2 regions of the Verrucosispora sp. CNZ293 genome follow, and region 2 is predicted to be linked to the other one. Evidence: riboswitches for the same ligand, from Rfam matches in the RefSeq annotation. Region 2 holds a riboswitch; the other holds the start of a gene.
What was found. Region 2 has a riboswitch for cyclic di-AMP ahead of CLT74_RS12580 (C39 family peptidase). Riboswitches for the same ligand answer to the same signal wherever they lie in the genome.
Positions count from the first base shown of each region.

Region 1: another riboswitch for cyclic di-AMP. It lies ahead of CLT74_RS19460 (VldE C-terminal domain-containing protein); the one in region 2 lies ahead of CLT74_RS12580 (C39 family peptidase).

Region 1 is NZ_PEFR01000001.1:4,284,542-4,288,148, reverse strand. It holds gene CLT74_RS19470 (MarR family winged helix-turn-helix transcriptional regulator) at 1-120, opposite strand, end outside; gene CLT74_RS19465 (carbonic anhydrase) at 323-1,021, shown strand; gene CLT74_RS19460 (VldE C-terminal domain-containing protein) at 1,080-2,096, opposite strand; cyclic di-AMP (ydaO/yuaA leader) riboswitch at 2,101-2,231, opposite strand; gene CLT74_RS19455 (YibE/F family protein) at 2,398-3,607, opposite strand, start outside.
Region 2 is NZ_PEFR01000001.1:2,772,550-2,776,156, reverse strand. It holds gene CLT74_RS12590 (hypothetical protein) at 1-249, shown strand, start outside; gene CLT74_RS12585 (hypothetical protein) at 480-1,238, shown strand; cyclic di-AMP (ydaO/yuaA leader) riboswitch at 1,516-1,656, shown strand; gene CLT74_RS12580 (C39 family peptidase) at 1,879-2,778, shown strand; gene CLT74_RS12575 (DUF397 domain-containing protein) at 2,896-3,090, opposite strand; partial or broken gene CLT74_RS12570 (helix-turn-helix domain-containing protein) at 3,087-3,607, opposite strand, start outside.

The DNA.
Region 1 (3,607 bases), 1.5 Mb from region 2:
GACGTCGCGCAGCCGGGCCGTGGGGTTACGGGCGATGGCGAGCAGGACGTGCGCGTGGTTCGTGAGGAAGGTCCAATTCCGCGCGTTTTCCCGTCCGTCAGTGCTCGCCATGTCCGCCATCGTATGACCTGCCGTTCGGGTGCCCGGGTGGCGCTGCCACCGGGGGTGCGGGATCGATCCGACGCAAGCGTTGGCTGATGCATGAAATGCATATCACGTATAGCTTGACGTGCGTTATGTCGCATGTGACGGTGTTGGCAGCCCGTGACCAGCGCCGGCCCGGGATGACCAGGCATTCCTCACGGAGAAGAGGTACAGCCGGATGAGTCGACCCGCAACTCCCGGTCCGCAGCCGGGGCCCGAACGCGAACTGCTCACCGCAGACCTTCCCGGCGCCCCGCAACGGGCTCTCGCCGAACTGCTCGCCGGCAACCGACGGTTCGTCACCGACACGCTGCGGCATCCCAACCAGAATGCCGGGCGGCGGGCCGCCGTCGCGGCCGAACAGCACCCCTTCGCGGTGATCGTCGGCTGCTCCGACTCCCGGCTCGCCGCCGAGATCATCTTCGATCGCGGGCTGGGTGACCTCTTCGTGGTCCGCACCGCCGGGCACACCGTCGGCCCTGAGGTGCTGGGCAGCGTGGAGTACGCCGTGGCCGTGCTGCGTACGCCGCTCGTGGTGGTGCTCGGGCACGACTCGTGCGGTGCCGTACAGGCGGCCCGCGAGGCACTCGCCACCGCCACCACGCCCCCGGGCCACCTGGGTGCCGTGGTCGACGCCGTGGTGCCCAGCCTGCGTCGGGCCCAGGAGGCTGGAGTGCAGGAACTGGACGGGATCGTGGACATCCACATCGCGCGGACCGTCGAGGCGATGCTGGAATCCTCCACGACCCTCGCGGCTGAGGTGGCCACCGGACGGTGCGCGGTGGTCGGCATGTCGTACCGGCTGGCCGCCGGTGAGGTGCGGGCGGTGGCCGCGGAACCCGCCGACCTGGCCGGCGCGCTGGCGACCGCTCCCTGACGACGAGGGCCGTCCCGCCAACCGGCGGGGACGGCCCTCGGTGCGTTGCGTCGGGCGATCAGAGCAGTGACACGTGAACGTGGTCCGTGTGGTTGGACGGACCGCTGTAGGAACTCCAGCGCTCGGTCGCCGCGAACCAGATCTGCCGATTCCAGATCACGTAGTAGACGCCCAGCCGGTCGGCGTTGCGGACCAGGAAGGCCGCCAGATTGTTGCCGTAGATCCGGGTGTCGTTGTTGTGCCACGGGCTGAAGCCGCTGTTCTGCAACGACCAGTCACAGGCCCGGCCCTTGGGGTGCTCGAACTTGTCGCCCGGGCGGAAGCAGCCGACGAACCTGTTGAAGCCGGCCCGCTTGACCTCCTTGTACATGTGCAGCGTCCGGGGCGTGATGCAGCCCGACGTGGTGGGGTCGTTCTGGCTGCACGACTCCGGCTTCCAGCCGCCGTCCGAGGCCCGGTTCGGCGCGATCCGCGCCACCGGCGAGGTGGCGTCCACCAGCCCGCCGGTCAGGCCGACACCACCGACCAGCCGGAGCGACTTCTCCGCCTCGGTCTTCTTGCGCGCCATGTCGTTGGTCAGCTTCTTCTGCTCGCGCACCTCGGCGTCGAGCGCGAGCTTGGCCTGCTCGGCGCGAATCTTGATCGCGTTGACCTCGCCCAGCTTCTTGTCGTTCACCAGGTTCAGCTCGTCGAGTGCCGAGGCCCGGTCGATGAACGAGTCCGGTGCGTTGCTCTGCAACAGCATGGCGATCGCGCCGACCCGGCCCGTCCGGTACGACTGGGTGGCGATCTGGGCGACCTGCGGGGAGAGCGCGTCCAGGTCGGCCTGCGCGGAGCGGACCTCGACCGCCAGTTTCAGCTGCCTTTTCTTGGACTTCTCCAGCTTCGCCTTGGCCTTGGAGTAGTCCCGGTTGGCCGCCTCGATCAGATCGTTGAGCATCGGCGGGTCGTCGTCGTGCTCCGCCGGCTTGGGGTTGTTCGGCGCGGCCATAGCCGGCATCGGACCGGCGAATACCGCGAACGCGGCGAACACGGCCACCACGGGTGTCAACCAGCGGCGTAGGGGTGCCGTCACTGTTTTCCCTTCCATCGACCGCCGACCGGGTTAGCTGACGGGTTCGGGACGGAAGTGGCCCCTACCGCTTTCGCGGATTCACCCCACGTACCTGGGTTCCCGGCTCGCCTGACGGCGATTGGGCGGTGGCACCGCTGGCGCCGCTGCGCGCCTCCGGCGGTGACCGGCAGTGAGGTTACCCGACAGTCCATCTGTGCTTCTACGCCCCGAACCCGACGAGATGCGTCATTTCGTAATCGCTTTGAGTGACCAGCGACACGGTTTCGAGCCGCATCGGCAGGGGCGGTCACACTGAGGAGTGTCACCATGTGGTGTCCGTGCTCCTGTCCGGGTCGGGCCACCCCGAAGGGGTGGCGGGGGACGTGTTTCGAGTGGGTGGTGCGCTGAGGGCGCGGAGCGCCTCGGCCCGGTCCGTCGCCGGCCGGGGAACTACGGGGGCGGGCTCACCGGTGGGGGTGCCGGCGTCGCCGCGCCCGGCGGTGCTGACCAGCGCGGCGAGCGCGGTGGTCAGCGGCACCGCGGCGATCAGCCCGAGCGTGGCGACCACGCTTCGGACGATCTCCGTGGTGAGAAACTCACTGGTCAGGATCTGGCCCAGCGCGCGGGAGTCCGCGGTCAGCAGGAGCAGCAGCGGCAGCGAGGCGCCGGCGTACGCCAGCACGATGGTGTTGACCACCGAGGCGATGTGGGCCCGCCCGACCCGGGTGGCCGAGCGGTACAGCTCCCGGCGGGAAAAGTTCGGGTTGGCATGGCGCAGCTCGTTGACCGCGGCGGCCTGGGTGACCGTGACGTCGTCGAGCACCCCCAGCGAGCCGATGATGATGCCGGCCAGCAGCAGGCCGTGCAGGTCGACGTCGGCGCGGAACATGGACAGGGTGGTGGCGTCCTCGCTGCCGAATCCGGTCAGGTGGGTGGCCCCGGTCGCGGCCAGCCCGAGCAGCCCGGTCAGCACCAGACTGGCCAGCGTGCCGAGCACGGCCACCGAGGTCTGGGCGGATATGCCGTGGGTCAGGTACAGCACCACAAACATGATCAACGAGGCGCCGACGATGGCGACCACGAGAGGCGGCCGGCCGGCGCTGATGCCGGGCAGCACGAAGGTCAGCAGGATGGCGAAGCTGGCGGCCAGGCCGCCCAGCGCCGCCAGGCCCCGCAACCGCCCGAACGCGACGATGGCGGCGGCGAAGAGCACGGCCAGCCAGACCAGCGGCTTGCCGCGCTGGTGCTCGGCGATGTTGTAGGTGCTGACCGAGGGGTCCTCGGGGTCGGTGAGCGAGACCAGGATGACGTCGTCGTCGACATCCACGCGGGGTGCCCCGGGCCCGGTCGGGATGGGCGTCTGCACCTCCCGTCCTTCGTCCGGACCGGTCTCCACCCGGACGGTGACCGTGCCGCAGGGGCCCTCCGCAGCCGTCGGGGTGCCCTCGGGGACCACCGGGTTGGGTGGGCATGGCTCGCTCACCACCCGGGTGACCGTGCCGTGGTGACGGGGAGCGTCGTCGGCGGCTTCG
Region 2 (3,607 bases):
GAGACCTCCGTACCACCGGCATCCGCCGGCTGGCACCAGGCCGCACCCCTCGACGTGGTTGGCCTGGTGATGCCGACCGCGCAGGGTGCCGACGATCCCGCCGACCAGGCCGAAGTGTCCGCGATGCAGCCGGCGGCCTCCGGTCGGCCCGGGCTGACGGCGCTCGGCAGCGTCGCTGCGGGCGGCCCGCGGTGGACTGCCGCCCAGGTCGGGGGCGTCCGGGCCGCCCGCGCCCCACCGCGCGCCTGATTCCGGCGACGCCGTACGCCTTGCCCCTGGCGGCCGTCCCGGGCGCGTGCGCACCGTTCGGTGCCGCCCCCGTGCCGAGCACCTGCCAGCCCGTTGCCGCCCGCCGCGCCGTCGGTGCCGGCCAGAACGAGCGGCACCGCCCATCCCAACCCGCGACCGCGCGCAACGCCATCCGCGATCCGCTGCCGGTACGGCCACCGGTGCCGTACCGATCTCCCCGAGGTGCCGACATGGAGAAGACAGTTCTCTACCAGTTCCTGATCGAGGTGCCCCGCGCCGCCGCCATCTGGTCGGTGCTGCTGGTGCTCGCGTTTGGCGTACTCACCGTGCTTGTCGCCCGCCCCGAGCCGGCCGGGCCGGCGGAGAAACCCGCCGACGAGGACGCGCTCCGCGCCGCAAGCGAGCAGGCCGACCTGAGTCGGTACGCGGGAGAGGTGGCGGTCGCGGCAGCCGGCGCCGGGCAGAACGCCGAGCGACGGCGTACGGCATGGCGGCTGGCCCAGGCGGAACTGGACCGCGCCTGGGCCGCGTACGACCAGGCAGAGGCCGTCGCCCGGCGGCTGGCCGGCGTCGCCGGACTGCCGACCCCGTGCACCCCCCGGACCCCTGCCGAGTACGCGGCCCGGGAGCGCTGGCTCCGCCGGGCGGCGATGGCGGCCCACTGGCGGGGTGACCTGACCGCACGGCAGCTCAGCGACGTGCTGGCGCGTCGGTCCGGCTGGGATCCCCGGCGTCACCCGGCCGAGCAGGAGGTGGTTCTCGCCCGGGTGGTACGCGACAACCGCCAGGCCGCCTACCTGTCGGCCGCCGAGCGGGAGCGTGACCTGTGGCGGGCGGCGGAACTGGCAGGCGAGGCGGCCCGCGCCCTCTCCGCCGAGGCGTACGCGGCAGCCGAGCGACTCCGACCGGACCTGCGGGCCGTCCCCGGGCGGATCGCCGTCGGGCGGCCCGGCACGGTGCTGCGCTGGCGGCCAGCGAGGCTGGGTTGAAATTCCGTGAGCTGGGTCACAACGGCCGGAAATTCGGTCACTGTTCGTAGTTGAGACGATTACCCAGCAAATTCCGTCGACATTGGTGGCGAGGCGTCCGGTTGTCACCCGAAGGTGCCCGGAATGCCGTCGGTCCCATTGAGCGACGACAGTTCTCAGGTACCCGAAAATCGCCGCACTGGATCATGTTTAAGCAGCTCAGGGCGGGTTGGCTTCGAGGTGACCGACCAGTAGTGTCAGCCCGTCCGGTGCGGTAACCGATCGCAGGAAGCGACGCCGTACCGACCCGCTCAATCGTGATCTCACGAACCGGGGACCCACTGCACCACTGGGGTGAATCCGCGAGCCTCGGCCCGCGGTAGGGCGTCTTCCCGCCCGAATCCGTCAGCTAACCCGGTCGGCGGTGACGGAAGGAGTTCCAGCCCTCGTGCGGTTCGACGTGATCCCCCTGTTCCCCCGCCTCCACGGCACCGCGGTGCCCGTCCTCGCCGGCCCGACCGCCGCGAGCTGACCCCGGTCATCGCACCGCCCGGGTTGTCCGGGCGTACCCCTGAACGGCCTGTCCCGCTCACCGGGTGGTCGTCGGTGTCCTGACGCCGACCTGACCGCCGGAGCCGGTGTGCCGTTCCCCCCTCAGCCCGTGGAGGAATCCGTGAAGCACGCCCTCTCCCGCCGGCTCCGCCGGCTGGTCACCGAACGTCCTTACCAGATCGTTGCCGGCTCGGCCGTCGCGCTCGTCCTGGCCACCGGCACCGGCGCCGCGCTCGCCGGCACCGGGAACACCCCGGCCCCCACGCAGGCCACCACCGCCGCAGCCGACCTACGCGACGACGCCGTGGTGGCGCCGAGCCCGGAAGCGGTCGCGCCGTCGACCGCCGCGCCCAGCAGTGCCGCGCCCAGCAGTGCCGCGCCCAGCAGTGCCGCACCGGCCAGCCCGGCACCGGCCCGCGCCGCCGCCGCGACGTCGCCGAAGCCCAGCTCGGCCACTCCGGACCCGGACCTGACAACCAAGAAGGCGGCACCGAAGCCGCCCGCGTCGAAGGTCCTCGGGTACGACCACCAGGCCCAGATCAACGGCTACTACTGCGGTCCCGCCGCGGTACGCAACGCGCTCAGCGCCGCCGGTGTCACGCGTAGCCAGGACGCCCTGGCCAGCCAGCTCGGCACCACCTTCGCCGGCACCAACTCGGCCGAGGACACCACCCGCGTCCTCAACGCCGTCGTCAAGGGCGACCCGTACGAGACCACGATGATCCGTGGCGGTGCGGCCACCCCGGCCCAGATGGACCAGCTCCAGGCGGACGTCGTCGCCGCCGTCACCGACGGACGGGGCGTCGTGGTGAACGTCGCCGGCACCGTCACCGACACCGACGGTCGCTGGCACTCCTTCCCCGGCGGGCACTACATCGCGGTGGTCGGCTACCAGGACTCCGGCCGGCTGGTGAAGATCGCCGACTCGGCCGACGCCTCGTACCCGTCGTACTGGCTCAGCACCATCGATCTCGCCAACTGGGCCGCCACCCGCGGCTACTCGGCCTGATCACGCCGGTCCCACGGCGAACGGAAGCCCTCGGCCTTGCTGGCCGAGGGCTTCCGTGTCGGGTACGTCAGGCGGCGGGTCGTGCTGTGTCGTCAGGTCGACGTGGCTCGGGGTTCGTCAGGCGTGCGGGGCGTGCTGCTTCGCCAGGCCGACGAAGCTCGCCCAGGCCGCCGGGGTGAAGGCCAGCGTGCCGCCGTCGCGATCCTTGGTGTCGCGGACCAGCACGATGCCCGTCAGGTTGTCGGCGACCTCCACACAGTCGCCGCCGCCAGCGCCGCTGCGGGTGGACTTGCGCCACGTCGCACCGTTCAGATCCACGGCTTCACCACATCCTTCATCAGCTCGATCGACTGGCGGCCGGACAGTGCCTCGTTGCGCACCGCCTCCCACCGGGACAGCAGGGTGCTCAGGTCGTCGTCCTTGTCGGCGAGAACGCCGCCAAGTTGAGTTTCGAGATTAGCCACCCAGCCGCCGTCCGCGCCCCTCGCCAGGGTGAAGGGACCGGTCAGTCCGATGTGCATGGCGACGCCGGTGGGCACCAGGTGGACGCTGATGTTGGGCCGCGTGGCCAGCTCCATGAGGTGATGCACCTGCTCGACAAGCACGTCCTTGAGCTCCTCGTCGACCCGCCGCAGCACCGCCTCGTCGACCACCGCGACGAGTTGCGGCGGGTCGTCCTGCTCCAGCACCGCCTGCCGGGCCATCCGGTTGGCCAGCCGCCGCTCCACCCCCGCCTCGGTCAGGGCGGCGTCGGTCCGGATCACCGCGCGGGCGTACCGCTCGGTCTGGAGCAGGCCCGGCACCAGCGTCGGCTGGTAGCAGCGGAGCT